4 regions of the Nocardia sp. NPDC056100 genome follow, and region 1 is predicted to be linked to each of the others. Evidence: riboswitches for the same ligand, from Rfam matches in the RefSeq annotation. Region 1 holds a riboswitch; each other region holds the start of a gene.
The links. A riboswitch is a leader RNA that binds a small molecule or an ion and turns the genes downstream of it on or off. The one in region 1 is predicted to bind S-adenosylmethionine.
Positions count from the first base shown of each region.

Region 2: linked by a shared signal. The riboswitch ahead of ACFC0O_RS22625 (rhodanese-like domain-containing protein) and the one ahead of ACFC0O_RS26465 (aminotransferase class V-fold PLP-dependent enzyme) in region 1 are both predicted to bind S-adenosylmethionine.
Region 3: linked by a shared signal. The riboswitch ahead of ACFC0O_RS29650 (bifunctional o-acetylhomoserine/o-acetylserine sulfhydrylase) and the one ahead of ACFC0O_RS26465 (aminotransferase class V-fold PLP-dependent enzyme) in region 1 are both predicted to bind S-adenosylmethionine.
Region 4: linked by a shared signal. The riboswitch ahead of ACFC0O_RS25680 (amino acid ABC transporter permease) and the one ahead of ACFC0O_RS26465 (aminotransferase class V-fold PLP-dependent enzyme) in region 1 are both predicted to bind S-adenosylmethionine.

Region 1 covers NZ_JBHJVY010000003.1:937,063-944,218, reverse strand. The annotation lists gene ACFC0O_RS26475 (LysE family translocator) at 1-235, opposite strand, end outside; gene ACFC0O_RS26470 (biliverdin-producing heme oxygenase) at 347-1,012, opposite strand; SAM riboswitch class IV at 1,205-1,318, shown strand; gene ACFC0O_RS26465 (aminotransferase class V-fold PLP-dependent enzyme) at 1,372-2,685, shown strand; gene ACFC0O_RS26460 (hypothetical protein) at 2,682-2,870, opposite strand; gene ACFC0O_RS26455 (DUF2752 domain-containing protein) at 2,924-3,376, opposite strand; gene ACFC0O_RS26450 (hypothetical protein) at 3,514-3,963, shown strand; gene ACFC0O_RS26445 (TetR family transcriptional regulator) at 3,938-4,564, opposite strand; gene ACFC0O_RS26440 (SDR family oxidoreductase) at 4,672-5,460, shown strand; gene ACFC0O_RS26435 (diacylglycerol kinase) at 5,474-6,538, shown strand; gene ACFC0O_RS26430 (hypothetical protein) at 6,825-7,088, shown strand; tRNA gene ACFC0O_RS26425 (tRNA-Thr) at 7,136-7,156, opposite strand, start outside.
Region 2 covers NZ_JBHJVY010000003.1:86,758-93,913, reverse strand. The annotation lists gene ACFC0O_RS22645 (DUF456 domain-containing protein) at 1-439, shown strand, start outside; gene ACFC0O_RS22640 (amidohydrolase family protein) at 426-1,304, opposite strand; gene ACFC0O_RS22635 (FAD-dependent oxidoreductase) at 1,395-2,783, opposite strand; gene ACFC0O_RS22630 (hypothetical protein) at 3,073-3,510, shown strand; SAM riboswitch class IV at 3,571-3,686, shown strand; gene ACFC0O_RS22625 (rhodanese-like domain-containing protein) at 3,703-4,125, shown strand; gene ACFC0O_RS22620 (O-succinylhomoserine sulfhydrylase) at 4,122-5,336, shown strand; gene ACFC0O_RS22615 (type 1 glutamine amidotransferase family protein) at 5,436-6,074, shown strand; gene ACFC0O_RS22610 (MarR family winged helix-turn-helix transcriptional regulator) at 6,071-6,517, shown strand; gene ACFC0O_RS22605 (HAD-IIA family hydrolase) at 6,530-7,156, opposite strand, start outside.
Region 3 covers NZ_JBHJVY010000003.1:1,729,648-1,736,803, reverse strand. The annotation lists gene ACFC0O_RS29670 (FAD-binding oxidoreductase) at 1-616, opposite strand, end outside; gene ACFC0O_RS29665 (NADP-dependent isocitrate dehydrogenase) at 982-2,199, opposite strand; gene ACFC0O_RS29660 (MFS transporter) at 2,507-4,000, opposite strand; gene ACFC0O_RS29655 (helix-turn-helix domain-containing protein) at 4,138-4,857, shown strand; SAM riboswitch class IV at 4,870-4,980, shown strand; gene ACFC0O_RS29650 (bifunctional o-acetylhomoserine/o-acetylserine sulfhydrylase) at 5,076-6,425, shown strand; gene ACFC0O_RS29645 (homoserine O-acetyltransferase) at 6,422-7,156, shown strand, end outside.
Region 4 covers NZ_JBHJVY010000003.1:758,381-765,536, reverse strand. The annotation lists gene ACFC0O_RS25690 (transporter substrate-binding domain-containing protein) at 1-913, opposite strand, end outside; gene ACFC0O_RS25685 (amino acid ABC transporter ATP-binding protein) at 941-1,705, opposite strand; gene ACFC0O_RS25680 (amino acid ABC transporter permease) at 1,702-2,583, opposite strand; SAM riboswitch class I at 2,594-2,685, opposite strand; gene ACFC0O_RS25675 (flavin reductase family protein) at 2,793-3,344, opposite strand; gene ACFC0O_RS25670 (hypothetical protein) at 3,508-4,209, opposite strand; gene ACFC0O_RS25665 (hypothetical protein) at 4,373-5,080, opposite strand; gene ACFC0O_RS25660 (hypothetical protein) at 5,214-5,915, opposite strand; gene ACFC0O_RS25655 (hypothetical protein) at 6,048-6,179, opposite strand; gene ACFC0O_RS25650 (HhH-GPD-type base excision DNA repair protein) at 6,294-6,872, opposite strand; gene ACFC0O_RS25645 (methyltransferase domain-containing protein) at 6,946-7,156, shown strand, end outside.

The DNA of each region.
Region 1 (7,156 bases):
CGCCGATCACCTTCAGGCTGCGATAGGCCGTGGCCGACTGCTCCAGCAGCGCCGCCACCCCCGCCGCGACCACCACCGCCCAGACGATCCCGCCGAACGCCGATCCGGCCGCCGCCGCGATCCCCGGACGCGGCCCGGCCATCGAAAAACGCAGCACCAGAAAGGTATCCGGGCCGGGGGTCAGGGCCAGCAGCACGCACAGCCCGAGAAAGCTCAGCAGCAGGGGAATACTCACCCGTCCATGGCAACCCACCACGGGCCACGGCGCAAGTGTTTTCACCACGCATGAGAAAGCCGCCGACGTTCCGGAGGAGAAACGTGCGGCGGCCCTCGGAGCGGCAGAGATTCAGTTCCGCGCGCTGAATTCCGCGCCCAGTTCGCGGAACACATCGGTGTTCATCGTGAACGCGAGGCGGGCCTCATCGAGCACGCGCTCGACATCGGCGCCCTCGATGGGCAGTCCGTCCAGGTTCTCCCGGTACTCGCGCTTGAACGCGGCCGGATTCGAGATGTCGTCGAAGACGTAGAAGCGCACGCCGTCACCCTTCTTGGGCAGGTTCCACAGCTTCTCGGCGGTACCGCGAATGACCTGGCCGCCGGACAGATCACCCAGGTAGCGGGTGTAGTGATGCACCACGTAGCCGGCGGACCATTCGGTCGCGCACTCCTCGATGCGGGCGGCGTAGGCGGCGGTCGAGGGCAGCGGGGTCAGCTCATCGCGCCAGTTCGCGCCGCCGAGGTAGGCCAGATCGGCTTCCAGGGCGGCCAGGCGGGCCAGCCCCGGCTGTACGAACGGTCCCGCGACCGGATCGGAAGCCAGTGCGGCGGAATGCTTTTCGAGTGCCTCGTAGACGAACCAGAGCTGCGAGGTGTAGCGGTAGAAGGCTTCCACACCGAGCTCACCGGTGAGCAGATCGCGCATGAAGGTGGAGTGCTCGGCCTCGGCGTGCTGCTGTTCGGTCGCGCTGCGGATGAGCGTCGAGAACGGCGCGGCGGTGCTGGTGTCCAACATGGTCGAGCTCCTCGTTCGGTCGAAAATCTACGTCTCGGGGCGCCCACCTTTGGATACCCTAACTTCCTCTCCGACCATACGCTTCAGCAACGATCTCGCGATTCGACCTTTTCGGCCCTCCCGATCCAACTTTCGGATGATTTTCGCGGCGGGGTTGACAAGAACCGCGATCTTCTGCAAGCTCTTCAACCAGGTCATGAGTACCAGCGTCAAGCCCTGGCTAGCTGGTCGGCAACCCTCCTCCGCGGTGGGGTGCTCCAGGTGACGACCGGGCCGCCGCCCGACCGGGCGCGGCAAGCGCGGACTCTCGATCATTCATTTCTTTTGATCGCGTGTCCCTTGCCCGATGGGATTTCGTGATGACTGCTTTCGCCGACCAGACCTGTGCCGCCCTCGCCACCGTTTCCGGTTGTGAGCTCCAGGTACCGCTCGTGCAGGGTGGAACGATTCGCTACGCCAACTTCGACTATGCCGCCAGCGCACCGGCTTTGGCGCAGGTCACCGCCCGCGTACAGGATCTGCTGCCGTTCTACGCCAGCGTGCACCGGGGCGCGGGTTACGCCTCGCGCGTCTCCACCGACTGCTACGAATCCGCTCGCGGTTCGGTCGCCCGCTTCCTCAACGCGGCCGACGATCAGGTCGTGGTCTTCACCCGCAACACCACCGATTCGCTGAACCTGCTGGCCTCCTGCGTACCCGGTGACACCGTGGTGCTCGATTCCGAACACCACGCCAATTTCCTGCCGTGGACCCGCAACGGCCGCCGCGTGGTGCCGATCGCGGACACCATCGAGGAGACCATTCAGCGCGTGGTCGCCGAACTGTGCACCAAACCCGCTGCGCTGCTTGCCATTACCGGTGCGTCCAATGTGACCGGGGAACTGCTCCCGCTGGAGCGCCTGGCCTGGATCGCGCACCAGTGCGGCACCCGCGTGCTGGTGGACGCCGCCCAACTGGCCCCGCACCGCCGCATCGACCTGGCGACCAGCGGTATCGACTACCTGGCCTTCTCCGGCCACAAGGCGTACGCCCCGTTCGGCGCGGGCGTCCTGGTCGGCCGCCGCGACTGGCTCGACGCCGCCGAGCCGTACCTCGCGGGTGGCGGCGCTGTCCGCTCGGTCAGCGCCGACAGCGTGGAGTGGGCCCCCGCCCCGCAGCGCCACGAGGCCGGTTCCCCCAATGTGCTGGGCGTGGCCGCCCTCGCCGCCGCCTGTGACGCACTGGCCGAAATCGACGAGACCACCCTGCTCGAGCATGAGCAGTACCTCACCCACCGCCTGCGCTACGGCCTGAAAACCGTTCCGGGCGTGAACTTCCTGCGCATCTGGCGGGACAGCACCGATGCCGTCGGCATCGTCGCCTTCACCGTCGACGGATTCGAACCCGGGCAGGTCGCGGCCTACCTTTCGGCCGAACACGGCATCGGCGTCCGCGACGGCCGCTTCTGCGCTCACCCCCTGCTGTCCCGCCTCGGCGTCGACGCCGCCGTGCGGGCCAGCATCGGCCTCGGCACCACCGCCGCCGATGTGGACCGCCTCGTCAATGCCATCGCCGCCCTGGTCGAGAACGGTCCCGCCTGGGATTACGCCAAGACCGAAGGCCACTGGAACCCCACCCCGGAGACCCGCCCCTTCGGCAGCTCGGCCGACGGCGCGGCTCCCTGCGCGATCTAGAACACCAGGTAGCGCCGGGCGAGTTCTTCCACGAAGGGGTCGTCGTCGGCGACGGCCTCGAGGATATCGAGATCGTCCTGCACCGAAACCTGGCGTCCGTCTTCCTGATCCGGATCCGGCGGCCCGTCCTCATCGAGCTGCCGGATCAGTTTCGCGCGCACGCGCTCCTTCAGCGAATCACTCATAGCCAGAGCATGCCCGGTTTGCCCGAGGTAATTCGGCCAGGCACGCCGACCGATCACACCGGCGCGAGCCAGCTCCCCCACGGCGTATTGCGGACAACCGTATATAGGACAAGGAAAGCCAGCGTCACCCACAGGGCCACCCTGGGCAGCACCCGCGGTAGCGGCGGCGGACTCGTGCGCCCGCGGAACCCGCTCACCAGCCAGGTCCCCCACCACACCAGGAACCCCAGCAGCAGTGGCACCAGCAGGATATTGCTGTGAATGGCGTCGAGCACCCGGCCGTCGGTGAGATTGTGCAGGCCGCGCAAACCGCCGCACCCGGGGCACCAGTACCCCGTCAATTCCTTGAACGGGCACAGCCCGTACGACCCGGACTCATGCGGATCGCGAAAGTGCAGTAGCGCCAGGCCACCCGCCACCACGGCACCGCCGAGCAGCGGCAATCCGGCACTCAGCCACCTGGGGTGAGCAGCGGATTCGGCGTCGCGCGCCTGCACGGTTTCCACCAGACAACCGTAACCGGGCCCGCCCCAACCCGCCATATTCCGCACGACTTCGCACTCCCAGACAGTGCGGTTGACACTCCGTACCCGTGGGTATGCTTCCCCTGCAACGGTTTTCGATCCAGCGGGAGGTAGCTCACATGAACCGACGCCGGACCGACAGCGGCAGAATCACCCGTGCGGCACTCTCCGCGGGCGCACTCGCGCTCATCATCGTCGCCAAAGCGGGCAGCATGACCTTCGGCTACTCATTCCCCAACAGCCTGCTGATCCTGCTGGTGGTCGCGGCGATCGTCGGCGCATACCTGCTGTTCCAGCGCCGCGAGCGCCCCGGCTCATCGGGCACGAGCCCCACTCCGCCTGCCGCTCAACGGGTCACCGGCCCGGCCGCGACTCAGCAGACCGCCGACCCCGCCGCCGCGGTGGCCACCGTTTCCGCGCAGGCGTTGATCTCGAATCATCAAGAGCCGCCCACCATGCCGGTGCACTACAGCGTCGCCACGCCTGATGATCCACCGACCGTCGGCATCGTCGGCACCCACGATGATCCGCCGACCGTGGGCCTCAGCGAATCGGTGCCCGTTCGCTGACCGGTGCGGTGAGCGCGCCCGCGAGCATATCGATGATCTCCGCCCAGGCATTCGCATCGCCCGCCGCGACCCGGCCCGATTCCACCGCCCGCTCATGATCGGCCAGCAGCGCGAACAGCATGGTCGGCAGCGCGCGCAGCCGGTGCACCCGCAATCGCGGTGCGAGCGTGGTCATTTCATCACCGAGCCGCTGCATGATCACCCGCACCGAGGTGCGCCGATCGCTCTCCAGATTCGAGGCGTCGGTGACCGCGGGATGGGTGTGGATCTGTTCCAGGAAGCGCGCGTAATGATGGCTGCCCTCGCTCGCCCCGAGTTCGAACATCGGCACCACCAGCGCCTCCAATAGCGCGTGCACCCCCGCGCCCGCGCCGACCTGTTCCGCGAGCATTTCCAATCGCCGCACCTCGAGCGCGCCGAGTCGCAATTCCACGACGGCCTCGATGAGTCCGTCGCGCGAGCCGAAGTGGTACTGGATCGCCGAATTGTTCCGCTGTCCGGCGGCCGCGGCGATATCGCGCAGCGGTACCGCCTGCCCGCGTTCGGCGATCAATCGCTCGGCCGCGAAGATGATCCGCTCCCGCGCCTCGTTCACTCCCACAGGTGCAGAATAGCCGCCCACCAGCCGATAAAGAACTCATCCTTGACAGTTAAGCACTTGTTCTTAAAGCTCTGAGTGACTGCCATCACTCGATAGGACTGCATCCGATGATCCTGGACACCTTCCGACTGGACGGCCGCGTCGCCGTCGTCACCGGCGCCGGCCGCGGAATCGGCGCCGCGACCGCGCTCGCGCTGGCCGAAGCGGGCGCCGATGTCGCGCTCGCCGCCCGCACCCCCGCGCAACTCGAGGAAGTCGCCGGCAAGATCCGCGCCCTGGGCCGCCAGGCGGTGATCGTCCCCTGCGATCTGAACGATCTCGACACCGTCACCGCCTTCGCCGATACCGCCGCCGCCGAACTCGGCCGCCTCGATATCGTCGTCAACAATGTCGGCGGCACCATGCCGAACACCTTCGCCACCACCTCCCCGCAATTCCTGGAGGACGCCTTCCACTTCAATGTGTCCACCGCGCACGCCCTCACCCAGGCCGCGCTGCCGCACATGCTGAAGAACGACGGCGGTTCGGTGGTCAGCATCTCCTCGATGATGGGGCGCGCGCCCGGCCGCGGCTTCCTCGCCTACGGCACCGCCAAAGCCGCACTCGCGCACTGGACCCGGATGGCCGCCTCGGACCTGTCCCCGCGCGTGCGCGTGAACGCCATCGCCGTCGGCTCGGTCCTCACCTCCGCACTGGAAGTCGTTGCGCAGCAACCGGAAATCAAAGCCAAGATGGAGGGCGCGACCCCGCTGCGCCGCCTCGGCGAGCCCTGGGAGATCGCCGCCGCCATCGTCTTCCTCAGCTCGCGGGCGGGCGGCTACATCACCGGCAAGATCCTCGAGGTCGACGGCGGTATCGAAGCACCCAACCTCGAGCTCGGCCTCCCCGACCTGTGAACCGGAGTCAGCCATGAAATACCGTGTCGTGCAATGGAGTACCGGCAATGTCGGCCGCCGCACGCTCCGCAATATCATCGCCCGCCCCGAACTCGATCTGGTCGGCGTATGGGTGTCCAGTGACGCCAAAGCCGGTCGGGACGCGGGCGAACTCGCGGGCCTGGATCTGGAAACCGGCATCACCGCGACGACCGACGCACAGGCTCTCATCGCCCTGAAACCGGACTGCATCGTGCACACCGCCATGGCCGACGACCGGCTCATGGAAGCGGTCGAGGACCTGAAGATGTTCCTGCGCGCGGGCATCAACGTGGTCTCCAGCAGCCCCGTCTTCCTCCAATTCCCTTACGGCACACTGCCGGACGAGGCCATCGACCCGATCATCGCGGCCGCGAACGAGGGCAATGCCTCACTCTGGGTGAACGGCATCGATCCGGGCTGGGCCAATGACTGGCTCCCGCTCCTGCTCTCCAGCGGTTCCGAGCGCATCGACGCCGTCATCTGCTCGGAGATCATGGACTACTCCACCTACGACAACCCCAAAGTCCTGTTCGACATCATGGGCTTCGGCAGCGCCCTCGACGACCTGCCCCTGCTACTGCAACCCGGCGTCCTCACCCTCGCCTGGGGCAGCGTCATCCGCCAGCTCGCCTCCGCTCTCGACGTCGAATTGGATTCCGTCACACAGCATTACGAACGCCTCCCCGCTACCGAGGAACTCCTCGTCGGCAAACGGGTCATCGCCCCCGGCACCGCCGCCGCCCTGCGCTTCCAAATCCACGGCGTCCGCGCGGGCCGCGAAATCCTCACCCTCGAACACGTCACCCGCCTGCACCCCGACCTGGCACCCGACTGGCCCCAACCGGCCGGAAAAGGCTGCTACCGAGTGGAAATCAAAGGCGACCCCGACTACCTCCTGGACCTACAGCTCTACAGCAACGGCGACCACGCCGAAGCGGGCGTCGTCGGCACCGCCGCCCGCCTGGTCAGCGCCATCCCCGCCCTGGTCAGCGCCCGCCCCGGCCTCCTCACCGCCATGGACCTGCCCCTGACCACCGGCCGCGGCCTGGTCTCCTGACCCGAATCGAAGGCCCCCACCGCCGTGCTCGGCAGTGGGGGCCTTCGTCACGTCACCGGGTCGCACCGTGCCCCGCCGCCAAGCCATGACCGATCCGCAACATCTCCGATATGAACGCCCGGCGGCGCAATCCCGTTTCACCGGTAGAGGTTTGACGCTCACCGGCACCGCCCACCGAAGTCTCACCTGACGCGCTCAGCGCACGGGCTCCCACACCGCGCACCCCACGCGGCGATCCGAAACTGATCCCCGCCGCTATCAGCGGCGACCTCACTGGAGATCCCGCATGTCCACACACCCGTCGATGACCGCTGCCCGCACCCTGTTCGCGGCCTGCACCCTCACCGCCCTCCTGGCAATCGCCCCCGCCACCCTCGCAGCCCCCGCCCAAGCCACCACCGCGAACACCACCACCGACTCCAACACCTCAACCCCCGGCGACAACCGCCGCGCCGAAGACCGCAACGCCCCGGCCCCCGCCGCCAACCGCAACCCCCACTACGACAGCCGCCGCTGCACCCCCACCACCCAACCACCCTGCCTACCCTGACCAACAAAAACAGGTGGAGAGCGATAAACGCTCTCCACCTGCTTGTTTGGAGCCGCCTGGGGGAATCG
Region 2 (7,156 bases), 850 kb from region 1:
CGGCCTGCTCGGGGTGATCGTGCCGATTCTGCCCGGCGTGATCCTGATTCTGGCGGCCATCCTGGTCTGGGCGATCATGACCGGGGGTGCGACCGCCTGGGGCGTATTCGCCGCCTGCGCAACGTTTTTGGTGATCAGCGGCATCATCAAATACACCTGGCCGGGCCGCAAACTGCGTGAGGCGGGGGTGCCGAATCGGTCGCTGCTGCTGGGCGCGGTGCTCGGCATCATCGGCTTCTTCGTGGTGCCGGTGGTCGGGCTGATCCTGGGATTCGTTCTGGGCGTTTATGTTTCGGAGTTGCAGCGGTTGCGCGAACAGCAACCGGCCTGGCGGTCGACGGTGCACGCGCTCAAGGGCGTCGGCCTGTCCATGCTGGTCGAATTGTTCGGTGCGCTACTGGCAGCGGGTGTTTGGCTGATCGCCGCTATCGCGACCTAGGGTCGATCCGCGGTAGCGGCAGGGTGTCCGGCGGCGGCAGCGGCAGTTCGGAACGGTGTAGTCGCAGCGTCGGCGACTCCGGTCCGAACAGCGGCACGGTCGGCGTCGGATCCTCGATACGGCGTTCCTTGGCGGGCAGTCCGTAGAAGGCGCGCGCATTGTCGTCCAATACCTTGTGCAGATCATTGCCGACCGAATCGGAGATTATCCGCATATCGGAGTCCAGGAACGGCCGCCCGGCCCGGGTGCCCGGCAGATCGGACCCGAACATGAGCGCCTCGGGATTCACCGCGTGCACCTTGCGCAGCGCCATGCCGACATTCATGGCGACCCGCCCGAAGCCGGAGGCTTTCACCTTGGCACCGCGATCGACCAGGTTCAGCAGGTAGGGCAGGCAATCGTCGGACATGCCCATGTGATCGATGGACAGTTTGGGCAGTTTGGTGATGACCGGTTCGAGCGAGCCGAGCATCGATCCGTCGATGTACAGCTCGACATGCCATCCGGCGAGCTCGTAGGCCCGCAGTGCGAGCATGGTGAGCCCGACGATATCGCCGCCCGCGCGCTTGAAATTGAACCGGACCGCGCGCACGCCCGCGCGGTTGAGTTCCAGGATCTCGGCGTCGGTGGCGTCCTCGTTCAGATTGACGACGCCGACCCAGCCCGCACCCAATTCGGCGAGGGCTGCCCGGAGATAGCTGGTATCGGTGCCCTGGAACGACCCGCTGACCACCGCGCCGCCGTCGATATCGAAGCGCTGCATGCGGCGTCGATAATCGGCGACGGTGTACGGGTCGGGCAGGTAGCCCTCGTTCTCGGCCAGCGGGAACCGCGGGTCGAAGATGTGGAGATGGGCATCGAACACGTGATCAGCATGCCTCACAACGGTGACAAGTGCGGAAAACCTTGTCCACCTGTCGGATTGGGCCAGGTCAGTCGAGGGGAACCAGGTTGATCAGGAAACCTTGTCCGGTTCGCTGGCGCGCAGCATGTCCTCGCGCTCGACGACCTTGACCCGCTCGCGCCCTTCGGGCTCGCCGAGGGCGCGCTCGTGCGCGTCCAGGCGGTACCAACCGGCCCAGGTGGTGAAGGGGACGCCCTTGTCCTCCAGGAACTTGGTGACGGCATCGAGTTCCGGTTCGGCGGCCGCGGTGAAGTTCGCGGCGTCGTCGAGCAGGCAGGCGATGGTCTCGTTGGCGTCACCCTTGGTGTGGCCGATGAGGCCGACGGGTCCGCGCTTGATCCAGCCGGTGACGTAGGTCTGCGGCATGAAGCGAGCCGCACCGTCGGCGTTCTCGTCGATGAGCACGCGCCCGGCTTCGTTGGGCACGGTGCCCGCCTGATCGTCGAACGGCAGGGCGGGGATGTTCTGCGACAGGTAGCCGACCGCGCGGTAGATGGCGGTGACGTCCCAATCCTTGAATTCGCCGGTGCCCTTGACGTTTCCGGTGCCGTCGAGCGCGGTGCGCTCGGTGCGCAGGCCGACGACCTTGCCGTCCGCGCCGAGGATCTCGGCCGGGTTCTCGAAGAAGTGCAGGAAGAGCTTGTGCGGGCGGTTGCCGACGTCGCGGATGGCCCACTGCTCGAGGGTGTTGCAGATCATGTCGACCTGCTTGGAGTGCCGGCGTGCGGCCTCGGAGCCCTCGTCGTAATCGATGTCCTCGGGATCGACGATGACCTCGATGGTCGGCGAGTGGTCCAGTTCGCGTAGCTCGAGCGGGGTGAACTTGGCCTGCGCCGGGCCGCGGCGTCCGAAGACGTGCACTTCCAGGGCCTTGTTCTGCTTGAGGCCCTCGTACACGTTCGGCGGGATCTCGGTCGGCAGCAGTTCGTCGCCGGTCTTGGCGAGCACGCGCGCCACGTCCAGGGCCACGTTGCCGACGCCCAGGACCGCGACCTTCTCGGCCTCCAGGGGCCATTCGCGCGGCACATCCGGGTGGCCGTCGTACCAGGACACGAAGTCCGCGGCACCGTAGGAGCCGTCGAGTTCGATGCCCGGGACCTCGAGCGCGCGGTCGGCGTTCGCGCCGGTGGAGAAGATCACCGCGTCGTAGAAGCGCTGCAGATCCTCGAGGTTGATGTCGACGCCGTAGTCGATATTGCCGAGCAGGCGGACCTGCGGCTTGTCGAGCACCTTGTGCAGGGCGGTGATGATGCCCTTGATGCGCGGGTGGTCGGGGGCCACGCCGTAGCGGATCAGGCCGAACGGCGCGGGCATCCGCTCGTACAGGTCGATGCTCACGTCGGCGTCGGATTTCATCAACGCGTCCGCCGCGTAGATTCCGGCCGGGCCGGCGCCCACGATCGCTATACGAAGCGGGCGGGTCGCTGCTTGTTCGGTCATTCTTGGCGCACCCTTTGGTTGAACTATCTTGCCGTCAAGTCTCAGCCGTCTTTCTTAGCTTAGGCTAAGTTGACGCCCTCGCTCCGGGGTGCCCTTCATTGGAATCCCCGAAGCTGCAGCGTTGCTGCGTGGTCCTGCTATTTCCGTTTTCGTCCGGAAATTCTGCTGATTCTATCGGTGGGCGGAAGCCCCCGCCCGCGCCGGTGCCGCGCGACTGTGCGGACGTCCAGCAGCCCGGAATGCCGGTGTCGCGACCGATGCCACCGCCGTGACCGGGCATGATCGAGTCATGGAACAAGGCGACGACCAGCAGATACCGATCGATCAGAGCAGTGCGCGCAGTCTGCTGCCGTTCCTGGTGGCGGCGGGCGTGCTGGTGCTGGTCATCATCGGAATCGTGGTGGCCGCCCTGGTTTCACCGGTTGAGAAGAATGTCACAGATTCGGACCGGCTCGACCTGGCCTCGCGCAAGTTCCTCCAATCCCGCAGCGCCACCGGCACACTGGACCCCCGCGTGGTCTGCGACGGATTCAGCGAGGAGCGCTCCCCGCTTGCCCCCGCCAAGGCGGGTGACGGCACCGCCTTCGACTTCGTGAAACTCACCGATCCGGCGGTGTCCGGCGATAAGGCCACCGCCCAGGTCACCTTCGATACGGCCGGGAAGGAATCAACCTCCACCTGGCACTTCACCCGTTCCGGCAGTCTGTGGCTGGTCTGCGATTCCTGATCCGCCGCGACACCCCGCACGGTTTGACAGGTAGCCCATTTTTCGGTCAATCTCATCCCAGGTCATGAGTACCAGCGCCAAGCCCCGGCTGGCTGGTCGGCAACCCTCCTCCGCGGCGGGGTGCTCCGGGTGACGACCTGGCCGCGCATCGGGCAACGGTGCGGCAAGTGCGGATTCACAGGAGGTCGACAAGTGAGCTACGCGGGCGATATCACGCCGAAGCAGGCGTGGGAGCTGTTGCGGGACAATCCGGATGCGGTGCTGGTAGATGTGCGCACCGAAGCCGAATGGCGTTTCGTCGGTGTCCCCGATACCAATGGCATCGGGCGGCCGACCGCGCTGATCGAATGGGTGGACACCAGCGGTACCCCCAATTCGCGCTTCACGGACCAACTTCAGCAGGCTCTGCGTGAGCGCGCCGCGGATTCGGAAGCGCCGGTGATCTTCATCTGTCGCTCCGGCCAGCGCTCCATCGGCGCGGCCACCGCCGCCACGGCGATCGGCATCTCCCCTTCTTTCAATGTCCTCGAGGGTTTCGAAGGCGCGCTGGACGCGCAGGGTCACCGCGGCAGCGAAGGCTGGCGCGCCGATGGGCTTCCGTGGAGGCAGTCATGATCACCGGTGGTTCGTTCGAGCGGCCGCTACCCGAGGGCGTCGGCCCGGCCACGCTGGGTGTGCGCGGTGGTACGCGCCGTTCCGGCTATGACGAGACCTCCGAGGCGCTGTTCCTGAACTCGGGTTTCGTCTACGAGAGCGCCGAGGCCGCCGAGGCCGCGTTCACCGGCGAGATCGAGCACTTCGTGTACTCGCGCTACGGCAATCCGACGGTCGCCATGTTCGAAGAGCGTCTGCGCCTGCTGGACGGCGCGGAGGCGTGCTTCGCCACCGCGAGCGGTATGTCCGCGGTGTTCACCGCGCTGGGCGCGCTGCTCGCCGCGGGTGATCGCCTGGTGGCCGCGCGCAGCCTGTTCGGCTCGTGTTTCGTGGTGGCCAATGAGATCCTGCCGCGCTGGGGCGTGGAGACCGTGTTCGTCGACGGTGAGGATCTGGCGCAGTGGGAAGAGGCGCTGTCGGTGCCGACCCAGGCCGTCTTCTTCGAAACCCCTTCCAACCCAATGCAATCGCTGGTCGATGTGCGCGCGGTCTGCGATCTCGCGCATAAGGCGGGCGCGAAGGTGGTGCTGGACAACGTCTTCGCCACCCCGCTGCTGCAGCGCGGTTTCGATCTCGGCGCTGATGTGCTGGTCTACTCCGGCACCAAGCACATCGACGGTCAGGGCCGGGTGCTCGGCGGCGCGATTCTCGGGTCGAAGGAGTACATCGACGGCCCGGTGAAAACCCTTATGCGCCATACCGGTCCGGCGCTGAGCCCGTTCAACGCGTGGACGCTGCTCAAGGGTCTGGAGACCATGCCGCTGCGGGTGCGCCAGTCCACCGAGTCGGCGCTGCGCATCGCCGAGTTCCTGGAACAGCATCCGGCCGTGGCCTGGGTGAAGTACCCGTTCCTGAAGTCGCATCCGCAGTACGAACTGGCCCGGAGCCAGATGTCCGGCGGCGGCACCGTGGTGACCTTCGAATTGAAGGCGCAGCCCGAAGCGGCCAAGAAGCGCGCGTTCGAGGTGCTCAACGGTCTGCGCATCATCGATATCTCCAACAACCTCGGTGATTCCAAGACGCTGATCACGCATCCGGCGACCACGACGCATCGCGCCATGGGCCCGGAAGGCCGTGCGGCCATCGGTCTTTCCGATGGCGTGCTGCGGATTTCGATCGGGCTCGAGGATGTCGAGGATCTGTTGAACGATCTCGGTCGCGCACTGGGCTGACCGTAAAGCTCGAAGGGCCGGAACCGTCATGGTTCCGGCCCTTCGTCGTTTCGGGACGAAGTGTTGACAGCATGCTGTCAAACATGACAGGATACTGTCATGACGAAAACAGTTCACCTGGCCGTGTACGACACCTTCTCCGATTGGGAGCCCGGGTTCGCCACCGCGCATATCAACCGCCCGCTGTGGCATCGCGAGCCCGGCGAGTGGCAGGTCCGAACCGTCGGGGCCACAAAGGATTCCGTCGTCTCCATGGGCGGTATGCGGGTCACGCCGGATCTCACCCTCGATGAACTCTCGCCCGCCGACAGCGCCATGCTGATCCTGCCGGGCTCGGCCACCTGGGAGAGCGGTGAGCTGAACGCCTTCGCCGAGAAGGCGCGCGCATTCCTCGCCGCCGGTGTCCCGGTCGCCGCCATCTGTGGTGCGACCTTCGGCCTGGCGAGCGCGGGTCTGCTGGATGGCCGCAAGCACACCAGCAATGCGGCGGAATACCTTGCCATGAGCGGATATTCGGGTGGTGAGGGCTTCGTCTACGAGCCCGCGGTGACCGACGGTGATCTCATCACCGCCAGTGGCACCCTGCCGGTCGATTTCGCCCGCGCCATCCTGGGCCGCCTGAATATCTTCGAACCGCACATCCTCGAGGCGTGGTACCTGCTCTACGGCAAGAATGATCCGGCGGGCTTCTTCACGCTCGCCGAATACGAGGAGAGCCGCGCCGCGGCGACGGCATGACCCGCACCGAGCAGGAACTCTTCAGTACGGCGGCGATCACGTCTTTCAAGCTGAACGGCCAATTCCTCGCCATCGCAGAGGAATTGGCCAATCCGGCCGGGCTCACCGCGGCCTGGTGGCAGGTGCTGGGCGCGGTGCTGCACGAACCGCTGCCGGTTGCGGGCATCGCCCGCGAGATGGGCATCACCAGGCAGAGCGTGCAGCGCATCGCGGATCTGCTGGTGGAGAAGGGTTTTGCCGAATACCGCCCGAATCCGCAGCACAAACGCGCCAAGCTGGTGGCCGGTACCGAGGAGGGTCGTGCAGCGGTGCGGCGGATCAACCCGCAGCACGCCGAGTGGGCCGCGCGGCTCGTGGCCGAGTTGGGCATGGAGCGCTTCACCCGGATCGTGGATTCGCTCACGGACCTGTCGGCCGCGCTCGAAGCCATCGAATCCGAGTAACTGCTGCGTCTTTCAGACCTCGAACGGGGACTTGGTCTTGCCGACCAGTTCCGCGACCGAGTGCAGTACTGCGGTCGGCCGGTACGGGTACTGCTCGACGGTGGCCTGGGTGGAGATGCCGGTGGTCACCAGAATGGTGCGCATACCGGCCTCCAGACCGGAGATGACATCGGTGTCCATCCGGTCGCCGATCATGACGGTGGATTGTGAATGTGCGCCGATCCGCCGCAGCGCGGACCGCATCATGAGCGGGTTCGGCTTGCCCACGTAGTACGGCTCCTTGCCGGTGGCGCGGGTGATGAGCGCCGCGACCGAACCGGTGGCGGGCAGGATGCCCTCGCGCGAGGGTCCGGTGGGGTCCGGATTGGTGGCGATGAATCGCGCGCCCGCCGAGATCAGGCGGATCGCGGTGGTGATCGCCTCGAACGAATACGTGCGGGTCTCGCCGAGCACGACATAGTCCGGATCGCTGTCCGTCAGGACGTATCCGATTTCGTGCAGCGCCGTGGTGAGCCCGGATTCGCCTACGACATAGGCGGTTCCGTTCGGCCGCTGCTCCTTGAGGAAGGTGGCGGTGGCCAGCGCGGAGGTCCAGATCGATTCGACCGGGATATCGAGTCCGGTGTGCCGGAGCCGGGC
Region 3 (7,156 bases), 790 kb from region 1:
ACAGCGGCCCGGTCTCGAAGAGCTCGAACTCCAGTCCCGTCACCACCGCGAAGTCCCCACCGCCACCGCGCAGCGCCCAGAACAGCTCCGGATCCGATTCGGCGGTCACCCGCATCCGGGTGCCGTCCGCCAGCACCACCTCCGCCGCCCGCACCGCGTTCGCCGCGAATCCCCTACTGCGCGCGAACCATCCGAGCCCGCCCCCGAGCGTGTACCCGGTAACCCCCACCACCGGCGAGCTTCCCACCGCACCCGCCAGCCCGTACGGCGCGGTCCGCTCCGACAGCGCACCCCACCGCACCCCGGCCCCCACCCGAGCCGTCCGCGCCCCGGCATCGACCGCGATATCGGCGAGTCCGCCGGTCTGCACCAGCACCGTCCCATCCGCCGCCGCCGAGGCCCCGTGCCCCGTCCCCTGCACAGTGACCGCCACCCCGACCTTGGCCGCGTACTCCACCACGGCCGCCACATCCGCGGCGTCCGCGACCTCGACCACCGCCGAAACCCGCTGCTCCACAGCCACATTCCACGGCGTCCGAGCCCCCTCGAACCCCTCGTCCCCCGCCACGAGCACCCGCCCGCGCACCACCCGCCGCAAATCGCTCCCGATACCCACCACAACTCCTACTCGCCCGCCAACCGGCCCATCCTCCCCCGCCATTCATGAGAGTTTCATGACCCCAAAAGGAGTGGTCGGGAGAAAGTCCCGGAAAACAGTTCGGGCACCCGCGCCGCCGAATGGCGGGACAGGTGCCCGGAATGCGTAGGGGGCGAAGGGATGGGCTCGGCCGGGACGATCGGTCCCGGCCGCCATCGGTTCGCCGCTGCGGCGCTGTTCACGTTGCATCAGCGCGATTCGGACGCATGAGCGCGTCCGGGACGTCGAGACGCCCCTCGGGCCCGGCGGTTTCGGAGGGAAACCAGCTTGCGGCCCTGTGCTCCTGGGGTTTCAGGGGGAACCCCTGAGAGCCCGAGAGTTGATCAACGCAGTGCGCGCGCCAGGTTGGCGTCGAGCACGCCGAGGAATTCCTCGGTGGTGAGGTAACCCTGGTCGCCGCCCACGAGCAGGGCGAGGTCCTTGGTCATCTGGCCGTCTTCGACGGTCTTGATGACCACCTCTTCGAGGGTCTGCGCGAAGCCGATCACCTCGGGGGTGTTGTCCAGCTTGCCGCGATGCGCCAGGCCACGGGTCCACGCGAAGATCGAGGCGATCGGGTTGGTGGAGGTGGGCTTGCCCTGCTGGTACTGGCGGTAGTGCCGGGTGACCGTGCCGTGCGCGGCCTCGGCCTCACAGGTGCGGCCGTCCGGGGTGAGCAGCACCGAGGTCATCAGGCCGAGCGAGCCGAAACCCTGTGCGACGGTGTCGGACTGGACGTCGCCGTCGTAATTCTTGCAGGCCCAGACGTAGCCGCCCTCCCACTTGAGCGCGGAGGCGACCATGTCATCGATGAGGCGGTGCTCATAGGTCAGGCCGGCGGCGTCGAATTCCTTCTTGAATTCGGTCTGGTACACCTCTTCGAAGGTGTCCTTGAACATGCCGTCGTAGGCCTTGAGAATGGTGTTCTTCGTGGAGAGGTACACCGGGTAGTTCTGCTGCAGGCCGTAATTCAGCGAGGCACGCGCGAAATCGCGGATGGACTCCTGGAAGTTGTACATGCCCATGATCACGCCGCCGTCTTCCGGCATGCGCACGACCTCGTGCTGGATCGGCTCGGAGCCGTCCTCCGGCGTGAAGGTCAGGGTGACCGTGCCCGCCTGATGCACCTTGAAATCGGTGGCGCGGTACTGATCACCGAAGGCATGACGGCCGATGATGATCGGCTTGGTCCAACCCGGAACCAGACGCGGCACATTCGAGATGATGATCGGCGCGCGGAAAATGGTGCCGCCCAAGATATTGCGGATGGTGCCGTTCGGCGACCGCCACATCTTCTTGAGATCGAATTCCTTCACCCGGGCCTCGTCCGGAGTGATGGTCGCGCACTTGACGCCGACGCCGTGCTTCTTGATGGCGTTCGCCGCGTCGACGGTGACCTGATCATCGGTCTTGTCGCGGTATTCGATGCCGAGGTCGTAGTACTCGAGGTTCACATCGAGGTACGGGTTGATCAGCTTGTCCTTGATGAACTGCCAGATGATCCGGGTCATCTCGTCGCCATCGAGTTCGACGACGGTCCCTTCAACCTTAATCTTGGACATTGGACTTCGTGTCCTCCTAGGAAGGTGGTGCTCCCATTGCACGGCCAGGTGAGCACGCTTGTGAGCGGGAACCCCGGCTGTTCAACAAACAACGTATATGCCCGGCGTTTTCCTCGGGACCTCTGGTACCAGGTCCGCGCGGTGCGCGCCAAACAAGACGAGCGTACTGCTGGTGCCGACCTCACCGCGCGGGCAGCCCCCGCTGTGCGGGACCCCATCCGAGTTACTCACAGGTAGCAATGGCGTGATCCAGGGCACGAAACACCCCCGCCGCGCATAGCTCGACGGGGGTGCGAATTCGTGCGGATCAGACTCCGACGTGCACGTGCTCGGAACCTTCGAGCAGATTCTCCGGCTTATCCCGAATCATGAACGCGATGATCGGAATGGTCAGCAGGAAGAAGCCCGCGCCCGCGTAGAACGCGATGTCGTAACCGTGGATCGAGGCGCGCGCCACCACATTGTCGATGGTCGGGTGATTGCGGGCATACCGTTCGGTCGCCTGCACCGACAGCGTCATCAACAGCGCGGTGCCGATGGAACCGCCGACCTGCTGCGCCGCGTTCAGCAGCGCCGAGGCCACACCGGAATCCTTGTCATCGACCTGATGCAGGGCGGTGGTCTGCATGGCCACGAACAATCCACCCATACCGAGCGCGATCAACAGGATCGCGGGCAGCACATGCGTGGCATAGCTGTCGCCGAGCTCGAGCTGCGCGAGGTACAGCAGTCCGGCGGTGCCGAACAGCGCACCGACCAGCATCACCGGCCGCGGTCCGAGCTTCGGCAGCACGGCGCTGGCGATACCGGCCGAGATGACGATGCCGAGCGGGAAGGGCAGGAACGCCGCACCCGCCTTGAGCGCGGAGTACCCGAGGGTGATCTGCAGGTAGAAGCTCAGGTTCAGGAACATGGCGAACATGGCGATCGGGGTGATGAGCGCGACCAGGAACGATCCGCCGCGATTGATCTCACCCGGAATACGAAGCGGCAGCAGCGGATTCGCGGTACGCCGCTCGATGGCGACGAATGCGATCAGCAGCGCCACGCCCACACCCAGCAGCGACAGGGTGCTGGCCGCGCCCCAGCCGTCATCGGCCGCGCGGCTGAAACCGTAGACCACCGAGACCAGGCCGAGCGTCGCGGTGATCGCGCCGGGCAGGTCGTACCCGCCGGTGCGCGGGGCCGGGACGTCCTTGATGACGAACGCGATGGCGCCGGCGAACGCCAGCAGCGCGATGGGGGTGTTCACCAGCAGGCACCAGCGCCAGCTGGCGTATTCGGTGAGCGCACCGCCGACGATCAGGCCGATGGCCGCGCCACCCGCCGACACGCCCGCGAACACGCCGAACGCGCGCGCACGCTCCTTGGCTTCGGTGAAGGTCACCGACACCAGCGACAGCGCCGCCGGGGCCAGCAGCGCGCCGAACGCGCCCTGCAAACCGCGTCCCGCGAACAGCTCCGCGGTGTTCTGCGCCAGACCGGCCAGCGCGGAAGCCGCGGCGAAGCCGATCAGGCCGATCAGGAAGATGCGGCGGCGGCCGAGGTAATCCGCGAGCCGGCCGCCGAGCAGCAGCAGGCCGCCGAAGATCAGGGTGTACGCGGTGAGCACCCACTGCCGGTTGCCATCGCTGATGCCCAGGTCCTGCTGGGCGAAGGGCAGGGAGATGGTGACGATGGTCGCGTCCAGCACCACCATCAGCTGGGCCATGGCGATCACGCCCAGCGCCAGCCAGCGCTTGGAAGCGCCTGCCTGACTTGATGTTTCGTTGGGCGCGTCGATCGCGGTCCCAGTGGTCATGCCGTCTCCTCGGGAGTGGTTCGAACAGCTCGCTCCATCGTGGCACCGCCCGACATTTGGCGTCAAGAGAAAAGTGTCGCAATCAGACAGTTGACCGTTAACGTCACAATCACACCGGACGGCTATACAATGAGGGCATGGCCGAGTCGTCGACGATCGCTGATTCCCCGCAGCAGCAGCACACCCTGGAGCGGCATCGCCCGGGCCTGCGCGAGCGCAAGAAGCAGCAGACCCGGACGCGGATCATCGATGTGGCACTGCGGCTCTGCGATACGCAGGGATTCGACGCGACCACCGTGGAACAGATCGCCGATGAGGCCGATGTCTCACCGCGCACCATCAACCGCTACTTCGACAGCAAAGAGGCGATCGTCATCGCCCCGGTCGAGGACATGGGCAAGGCCCTGGCCGAGCAACTGCGCGCGCAGCCGATCACCGGCAATGAACTGCAAGCCCTGCTCAACGCCTTCCGGGCCACCGTCGAGCAGGTCATCGAGGGCGACAATCCCGCGCCCTTCCGCTGGTTCCAGCAGATGCAGCGCATCTCACTGAGCAATGCCACCGTCCGCGCCGAGAGCCTGGCCGCCGCCGACACCAAAACCCTGTCCATGACCACGGTGCTGGCCGAACGCCTGCGCCTGGACCCCAATTCCATGCCGGTGCGGCTCATTTCGACCACCTGGCACGGCATCGTGCGCGTGGGCATGGAATGCGAGTTCGACGCGGACTCGAATTTCCCGGACTGCTCCACCCCCGCGTCGGCCCGCGACCTCATCACCAATGTGATGGCCGCCTACAACGAGTTCATTCGCAGCTGCGCCCTCCCCGTCGCCGAGGCTATTGCGCCGCCCCGTTAGAATCTGCGCCAAGGTCAAGAGCATCAGCGCCAAGCCCCGGCTCGCTGATCGGCAACCCTCCAGCAGCGGCGGGGTGCTCCGGGTGAAGACCAGGCGCTCGAAGGCCGAGCGCAAGCGCACTGTAGGAGGACCCGAGATGTGTTGTTGTCGAAGCCAATTCGCCTTCCGATAACGTCCGCCTCCGCCGATTCCGGCGACCTTTCCACCTGGAGCACGACATGAGTGACTCGACCGCGCCCTCCGCCTCCCCCGCGAACGGCGATACGGATCCCAGCAACTGGTCCTTCGAGACCAGGCAGGTCCATTCCGGCCAAGCCCCCGACGCCGCCACCGGCGCGCGCGCCCTGCCGATCTACCAGACCACCTCGTACGCGTTCCGCGATACCGATCACGCCGCCGCGCTGTTCGGGCTCGCCGAACCGGGCAATATCTACACCCGCATCATGAACCCCACCCAGGACGTGGTGGAGCAGCGCATCGCGGCGCTGGAGGGCGGTGTGGCGGCCCTGCTGCTGGCCTCCGGGCAGGCCGCGGAGACCTACGCGATCCTGAACCTCGCGCAGGCGGGCGATCACATCGTGTCCAGCCCGCACCTGTACGGCGGCACCTACAACCTCTTCCACTACTCGCTGCCCAAGCTGGGCATCGAGGTCAGTTTCGTGGACGATCCGGATGATCTGGCGCAGTGGGAAGCGGCCGTGCGGCCCAATACCAAGGCGTTCTACGGCGAGACCGTCGCGAATCCGAGCAGCTCGATCCTGGATATCCCGGGCATCGCGGGCGTCGCGCACGCCGCCGGTGTGCCGCTGATCGTGGACAACACGGTCGCCACGCCGTACCTGATCCAGCCGCTCGCGCACGGCGCGGACATCGTGGTGCATTCGGCGACCAAGTACCTGGGCGGGCACGGTTCAGCCGTCGCGGGCGTGATCGTGGACGGCGGCACCTTCGACTGGACCGTCACCGACGCCGACGGCAACTCGCGTTTCCCAGGCTTCACCACCGCCGATCCCAGCTACCACGGTGTGGTCTTCGCGGATCTGGGCGCACCGGCGTACGCGCTCAAGGCGCGCGTACAGCTGCTGCGCGATCTGGGTGCGGCCGTGGCGCCGTTCAACGCGTTCCTGATCGCCCAGGGCATCGAGACGCTGAGCCTGCGGGTGGAGCGGCACGTGTCCAACGCGCAGGCGGTCGCGGAGTTCCTGACGCAGCAGCCGGGCGTCGAGAAGGTGTACTACGCGGGGCTTTCCGACTCACCCTGGTTCGAGCGTGGCAAACAACTGGCACCCAAGGGCGTCGGCGCGATCGTGTCGTTCGAGCTGGCCGGCGGAATCGATGCGGGCAAGAAGTTCGTGGACGCTCTGGTGCTGCACAGCCATGTCGCTAACATCGGGGATGTGCGTTCGCTCGTGATCCACCCCGCCTCAACCACCCACTCCCAGCTGACGCCCGAGGAGCAGCTCGCTTCCGGCGTCACCCCAGGTCTGGTGCGGTTGGCCGTGGGCATCGAGGGAATCGACGACATTCTGGCGGATCTGCGCAACGGACTGACGGCGGCCGCGAGTTGACCGCCGATACGGATTCGAAGACCACCGTCCCGACCGCGGCGGCGCTACTACCGCCGCCGGACGGGACGCTCGCCAGCTTCTCCATCGGGGATGTCGCGCTGGAGACCGGGGCCGTCATTCCCGATGTGACGCTGGCCGTGCAACGCTGGGGCGAACTATCCCCGACCGCCGATAACGTGGTGCTCGTCGAGCACGCGCTCACCGGTGACTCGCATGTGGTCGGCCCGGCGGATGTGCATCACGACTCCGCCGGTTGGTGGGACGGGACCATCGGTCCCGGTAAGGCCGTCGACACCCGGGAATGGTGTGTCATCGCCATCAACGTGCTCGGCGGCTGTAAGGGCAGCACCGGCCCGTCCTCGCTGGCTCCGGACGGAAAGGCTTGGGGCGGAAGGTTTCCCGAGTACACCATTCGCGATCAGGTGACCGCGGAGGCGCAGTTCTTCGATCTGCTCGGCATCGACCGATTGGCCGCCGTGGTCGGCGGATCCATGGGCGGTATGCGGGTGCTGGAGTGGATGATCGGCTATCCGGAACGGGTCGGGGCGGCGCTGGTGCTCGCGGCCAGCGCCCGCGCCACCGCGGATCAGCTGGGGCAGCAGACCACGCAGATCGCCATCATCAAGTCCGATCCGGACTGGCAGGGCGGTAACTACTACGGCACCGGGCGCGCCCCGATGACCGGTATGGGTCTGGCCCGGCGCATGGCGCATCTGACCTACCGGGCCGAG
Region 4 (7,156 bases), 180 kb from region 1:
CCCAGCGGTCGATCACCTTCTGGTAGAGGCCGTGATCGATGGCGTACTGGATGGCCTCGTGGATCGGCACGATCAGGCCGTTGTCCTTCTTGACGAGCACGCCGATCTCGGCCTGCAGGGCATCGCCCGCACCGGAGAGGGTGCCGATCACCTTGGTCTGACCGGCGGTGACGGCGTGGTACTGCGCCGACGGGTTCGGACCCAGGTAGCCGTCCAGGCGGCCCGAGGACAGGCCCAGGTAGTAGTCGGTGATCTGCTGGAAGTAGGCGATATCGATCTTGGGCAGGCCCTCGGCGATATTCGCCTCGTTCCACTGCACCAGGATCTGCTCCTGATTGGTGCCGGAGCCGACGCCGATCCGCTTGCCCGCCACCGACTTTCGATCGGTGAAGGTCCAGGCCGCGTCCTTGGGAACCTCCAGCGCGAGATTGTCCAGGCGGTAGGTGGCGAAGTCGAACTTCTCCTTGCGCTCCTCGGTGACGGTCACATTGGAGATGAAGGCGTCCACCTCACCGGAATCCACCTTGACCGAGTTCTGCGCCCAATCCGCCGTGCGCAGATCGACTTTCAAGCCGAGGATGTCGGCGAAGAGATTGGCGAAATCCACTTCGGAGCCGACCGTGGTGCGATCGTCATTGGCCAGGAAGCGCAGCGGCGGCGCGGACGCCGCCGAACCGGTCACGATCAGCGTGCCGCGATCCCGGATCGCCTTGGGCACCTGCGCGGCAATGGAATCCACCTTGTCCGCGTGCACGCGGCCGGACTGCTGCGGGGTCAGATCGTAGGTCAGGCCGTTCACGGTGCGGGTGCTGTCCGCGCCGCCGTCGCCGTTACCGCACGCGCCGACGAACAGGCCCAGGATCGCGACCGCGAGCGCGGTGCTTATCCGTCTGCGACGACTCGACAAAGACATGACAATCCTTCACTGAAAGGCAATGCGTCAGAGCGCATGCGAGAGAAAAGCTTTGGTGCGCTCGTGCGCGGGCTCGTCGAAGACCTGGGCGGGCGGGCCCTGCTCGACTATTCGCCCGGCGTCCAGCAGTACGACGGTGTCGGCCACCTCGCGGGCGAAACCCAGTTCGTGCGTGACGATCACCAGCGTGGAACCCGACCGCGCCAGATCCCGGATGACATCGAGCACCTCGCCGACCAGCTGCGGATCCAGCGCCGAGGTGGGCTCGTCGAAGAGCAGCACCTGCGGGCGCAGCGCCAGCGCACGGGCGATGGCCACCCGCTGCTGCTGACCACCGGACAGGCGGCGCGGATACTCATCGGCCTTGTCCGCCAGGCCGACTCGCTCCAGCCACCGCAGCGCCTCGGAGCGAGCCTCGGCCTTGGGCCGCCGTTGCGCGCCGATCAGCGCGAAGGCCACATTGTCCCGAACCGTCTTGTGCGGGAAGAGATTGAAGTTCTGGAAGACGAAACCGATACGCGAACGCTGCCGCAGGATCTCGCGCTCGGGCAGTTCGTGCAGCCGATTACCCTTGCGGCGGTAGCCGACCAGCTCACCGCCCACCCGGACGGTTCCGGCATCCACCTTCTCCAGGTGATTGATGGTGCGCAGCAGGGTCGACTTCCCGGAGCCGGACGCACCGAGGATCACGGTCACCTCACCCGCGCGCACCGCCAGATCCACCCCGCCGAGCACCTCGAGATCGCCGAAAGACTTTCGGATGCCGCGCAATTCGACGGCGTACTCGCTCATCGCTCGCTCCCCTTCGCGAAGTGGCGTTCGATGTAGTACTGCGCGACGTTCAGGATCGAGGTGAGCACGATGTACCAGACCGTCGCCACCATGAGCAGCGGCACCACCCGGCCATTGCGGCCGAAGATCACCTGCACCTGGTAGAACAGCTCCGCGATCGCCATCGTCGAGACGATCGAGGTGCCCTTGAACAGGCTGATCACCTCATTGGCCGCATTGGGCAGAATCCCGCGCATGGCCTGCGGCGCGATCACCCCGAAGAACTGCCTGCGCCAGGGCAATCCGAGCGATCTGGCCGCCTCCCACTGGCCCTGATCCACCGAAATGATGCCGGCGCGAATGATTTCCGCCGAATACGCGGCCTGATGCAATGCCAAACCGATGACGGCGGCGGTGAATCCGCTGATCACGCCATTCACATCGAAGGTGTAGAACGCCGGTCCGAACGGCACGCCCAGCGACAGCGTCTTGTACAGGTACGCGATATTGAACCAGAACAGCAATTGCACGATCAGCGGAATGGACCGGAACAACCAGATGTAGGCCCACGAAATGGCTTGCAGCACCGGATTTTTCGACAGCCGCCCGATCGCGAGCCAGACGCCGATGAAGAAGCCGAGCAGGGTGCCCCAGAACGTCAGCTCGATGGTCACCTTCAGTGCCGAGAGCACCGAGGCGGCCGTGATGTACTGCGCGAACGTGGACCAGTCCCAGCCCGGATTCACGGCCAGGCCGTGCGCGAACTGCGCGACCAGCAGCAGCGCGATGCCGCCGACGACCCAGCGCCAGGGATGGCGGGTGGGTGCGACGGTCAGCGCGCCGTCGTCATGATGTGCGTCCTCCTCCCGGGAATCGGGCGGCGCGGCAAGGGTACTCATGTGGATCTGTCCTCCATCGGTCCCGGCGGTAGCACCCGCACCCGATTCGGGGGGTTGCTGCGACTTCTACGAGCCAGGTCTCTCGGTCGCTCTGGATGGTGAGGATGACGTTACGAGCCGGTGCGGCGACTGTCTCCGGTCCGGATCAACGTGAATTCAATGGCGCGGCAGTATCTCTCGGCGGCTCCGCCGCACGCCGTCCCGGCCGGTCAGCTGGCGGCCTCGGTCAGTCCCGGCGGCGCGCCGTCGTGCAGCGAACGGAATCCGCTGCGGTGGAACACCAGCGGCTCGGTATCGGGATGCGCGGTCAGCCGGTGCACCCGCAAGAGCACCACCGCGTGATCGCCCGCCGGAACCTGTTCGTGCACAGAGGCTTCCAGCCAGGCGCTGGCGCCCGCGATGAACGCGGCATTGCCGTGCCCGCTGCGCAGCTCCACATCCCGGAACCGGTCACCGCTGCGCGAACTCAGACTGCGCGCCGCGGCCTGCTGCTCGGTGCCGAGCAGGCTCAGCCCCAGCAGCGACGCCTTCTCCAGCCGCGGCCAGGTCTCCGAGGAGTACTGCACGCACAGCGATACCAGCGGCGGATCCAGCGATACCGGCACGAAGGTGCTCACCACCATGCCGTGCGGCACCCCGCCGATCCGCGCGCAGACCGCCACCACTCCACTGGGGAAGTGCGCGAAGGTCTTTCGCAGATCCGCCCCATCCACCGTCGTGAGTGCGGCCGCATCGCCGCGAATCGAGGTCAGCTCACCCATCACCCCAGTGCACCACCGCGGGCGCACTCCGGACAGCATTGGATTCACGGAGATCGCAAGGAAATACGACGAACCCGCTCGGTCGTTCGACCGAGCGGGTTCGTCCATCCTCGCGGTGCCATCCATTCCGACCGGGACCATCGGCGGAACGGATGCGTCCGGACTACTTGGCGGGCTGCACCGAGGGCTGGTTGATGGTGGTGAAGTACTGCGCGGCAGCCAGAATCGCGACCGGGGCGGTCACGAACAGCTGGCCCGCCAGGGTGCCGAGGAACCCGATGACGCTCATGCCGACGATGCAGCCGAACACCGCGCCGCCCAGGGCGCCGAACATGGCAGTCAGCGCACCGGTCACGGTGGCCAGGGTGGCGCCGCCGATGAGGCAGCCGACGGCCGCGCCGCCGATGCCACCGACCAGGGTGCCGATGGTGGCGCCCATCGCGACGGTGTCCTTCAGGCGGTTCCAGGCCGCCTGCTCACGGTCGTAGTCGGTCTTCCACGGAGCCTGGTTCTCATAGGGCAGCGCGACCGGCTGGTAGACAGCCTTGTCGACCTCGAACTCCGGGGTCAGGGTCGCGGTGCGATCCTTGATCTCGGCCGCGATCGGGAAGACGAAATCGTCCACCCGGAAACTCAGTTCCGAACCCGCGACCGTGGCGCCATTGGCGGCCTTGATCTTGAACACACCGTCCTCGACCACCAGCGAACCCGCATCGGTGTGAATGACCGTATTCGTCTGGGAATTGGTGGCCGTGAAATTGATTGCGGCCGAATCCGATTCAGGAGCGGCATTGACCGTGCCCGCGGACACGCCCAGAGCTGCCGTCACCAAAACGGCGACAGCAGCGAATTTACTCATCTTCATGTACTGCTTCCCTCATCTCTCGTGCAGTGCGTCGGCAAGCATCGAGCAAGACAGGGCCGGGCGGGAGTCTTGCAACCCTGATGATTCGAAGTATTGACAGCAACGGCCCCCGCTCGAATTGTGTGAGCGGGGGCCGTGCCGCGGAACTGTGAAACCGTGGAAACTACTTCGCCGGCGCCTGCAGCGACGGCTGGTTGATGGTGGTGAAGTAGTTGAACGCGGCGATGATCGCGACCGGAGCGGTAACGAGCAGCTGGCCCGCCAGGGTGCCCAGGAAGCCGATGACGCTCATACCGGCGATGCAGCCGACGATGCCCGCGGGCAGCGCGCCGAACATGGCCGAGAGCGCACCACCGAGGGTCGCGCCCGCCACGCCGCCGATGACGCAGCCGACGGCCGCGCCGCCGATGCCACCGACCAGGGTGGCGATGGTGGCGCCCATGGAGATGGTGTCCGTCATACGCTTCCAGGCGGCCTGCTCACGGTCGTAGTCCGACTTGAACGGGGCCTGATTCTCGTAGGGCAGGTTGACCGGCTTGTAAACAGCCTTGTCCGCCACGAACTCCGGGGTCAGGGTCGCGGTGTGATCCTTGATCTCCGCGGCGATCGGGAAGACGTAGTCGTCGACCCGGAAGTTGAGCTCGGTGCCGGCGACGGTGGTGCCGTTGGCGGCCTTGATCTTGAAGACACCGTCCTCGACGACCATCGAACCGGAGTCGGTGCGAATGACCGTATTGGTCTCGCTATTGGTGGAGGTGTAGTTGATGACGCCCGCATCAGCGGCTTCGGGAGCCGCACCGGCGGTGCCCGCACTGACGCCCAGGGCAGCGATCAGCAGCGCCGCGGTTGCGGCGAATTTCTTCGAAAGCATGTGTTCGTTTTCCTCATCAGGCGATCCGCAGGGGGAACCAAGAGATCGAATCGTTGATACGAGAACACAACATGACTCGAGGGTGCCCGGAACATGAACATGTCCCGGGCACCCTCGAAATCCGCCCCGAAAACTACTTCGGCGCCACGAAAGGCTGATTGATCGTGGTGAAGTACTGCGCCGCCGCGAGAATCGCGACCGGTGCGGTAATGAAGAGCTGCCCGAGCAGGGTGCCCAGGAAGCCGATCGCCGCCACACCCGCGATGCAGCCGACGATTCCGGCCGGGAGCGCACCGAACATGGCGGTCAGCGCACCGGTCAGGGTGGCGCTCACCGCACCGCCGATGACGCAGCCGATGGCCGCGCCCGCGATACCGCCGACCGCGGTGCCGATGGTGGCGCCGGCACTGATGGTGCTGGTCAACCGGCTCCAGGCGGCCTGCTCACGGTCGTACTCGGTCTTCCACGGCGCCTGATTCTCATAGGGCAGCGCGACCGGCTTGTACACCGCGTGCGCCTCGTCGAACTGCGGGGTCAGGGTCGCGGTGCGATCCTTGATCTCCGCGGCGATCGGGAAGACGAAATCATCCACCCGGAACGACAATTCGGTGCCCGCGACGGTGACGCCATTGGCGGCCTTGATCTTGAACACACCGTCCTCAACCGCCAGGGAACCGGCGTCGGTCGAAATGAGGGTGTTCTTCTCGGTATTGGTGGCGGTGTAGTTGATGGCACCGGCATCGGCTCCCGCGGGAGCCGCTCCGGCAGTTCCGGCACCGATGCCGAAGGCAGCGATCAACAGCGCCGCGGTCGCGGCGAATTTCTTGGAGCGCATGTTTTCTTTTTCCTCATCAGGTGGTTCGCAGGGGAACCCAAAGATCGAAACCTTGACACGAGAACGCGAGATAGCTCGGCGATGCCGCCGACATGAATAGTTCCGCGATCCCTCGGCAATAGCCGTACGGAATTACTCGGCGGGTGCGGCGACGTGTTGATCGATGGTCGTCAATACCTCGAACACACCAACTGGGGCGGCTTCGAGCTGCTCTGACGCCGGTATCGCGACCACCTCGATCCCGGCGTACGTCCTCATCTTCATCTGTACTGCTTCCCTCACCACTGGCTGAACGAGCTGATGGCGGCAAGCATTAAGCAAATTGCCAGGTTCCTGGAGGTTAAAAACCAGCTTGATTCGATAGAGGGGGCAACCCCATCACTTCACTTTGGCGGCCGCTTTGGCCTGTTTCTTGAATTCCCGTACCTGCGATAGGGATTCGGCATCGGTCACATCGGCGACCGAACGGCGGGAATCCTGCTCGCCGTAGGCGCCCGCGGCCTCGCGCCAGCCCTTGCCGGTGAAGCCCTTCTGTTTGCCCAAGAGCGCCAGGAAGATTCGGGCCTTCTGATCGCCGAAGCCCGGAAGGGCCTTGAGGCGCTTCAGGACTTCCTTGCCGTCCGGATCTCCGGCCGTCCACAGGCCGGAGGTGTCGCCGTCATAGTTCTCGACTATGAAATGCGCCAGCTCCTGCACGCGGCGGGCCATGGAGCGGCCGTAGCGGTGAATGGCGGGCGGGGTGGCGGCCAACTCCTCGAATTCGGCGGGATCGGCGGTGGCGATTTTATTGATGTCGAAGCCGCCCATCCGATCGGCGATCTTCTGCGGGCCGCGGAACGCATGCTCCATCGGGAACTGCTGATCCAGGGTCATACCCACCAAAAGCGCGAAATCGTCCGCCGAGAGCAGGGCGTCGGCGGCGGGTTCTTGAGCGATACACACAGCGCGGCTCACCATGGCTCGATCATCCCACCCGGTCCGCGTTGCGGTGACGCGGGTCACGAGTAGGGTCGGCCCCATGCCCGACACCATGGCTAATTCTTCAGTGGGAACCGTGCCGCACGACGGCCTCGGATCCGGCTCGAAACCGGATCGGTTCGATCGCGACGGCCAGGATCAACTGGTCGATGTCCAGGATTTGCAGGCCGCGCTGCCCGGCGTGCGCCGACTGCGGAACTGGGCGCAGGACGCATTGGCGGTACAGCCCGGCGAAAGCGCCGTCGATATCGGCTCCGGCACCG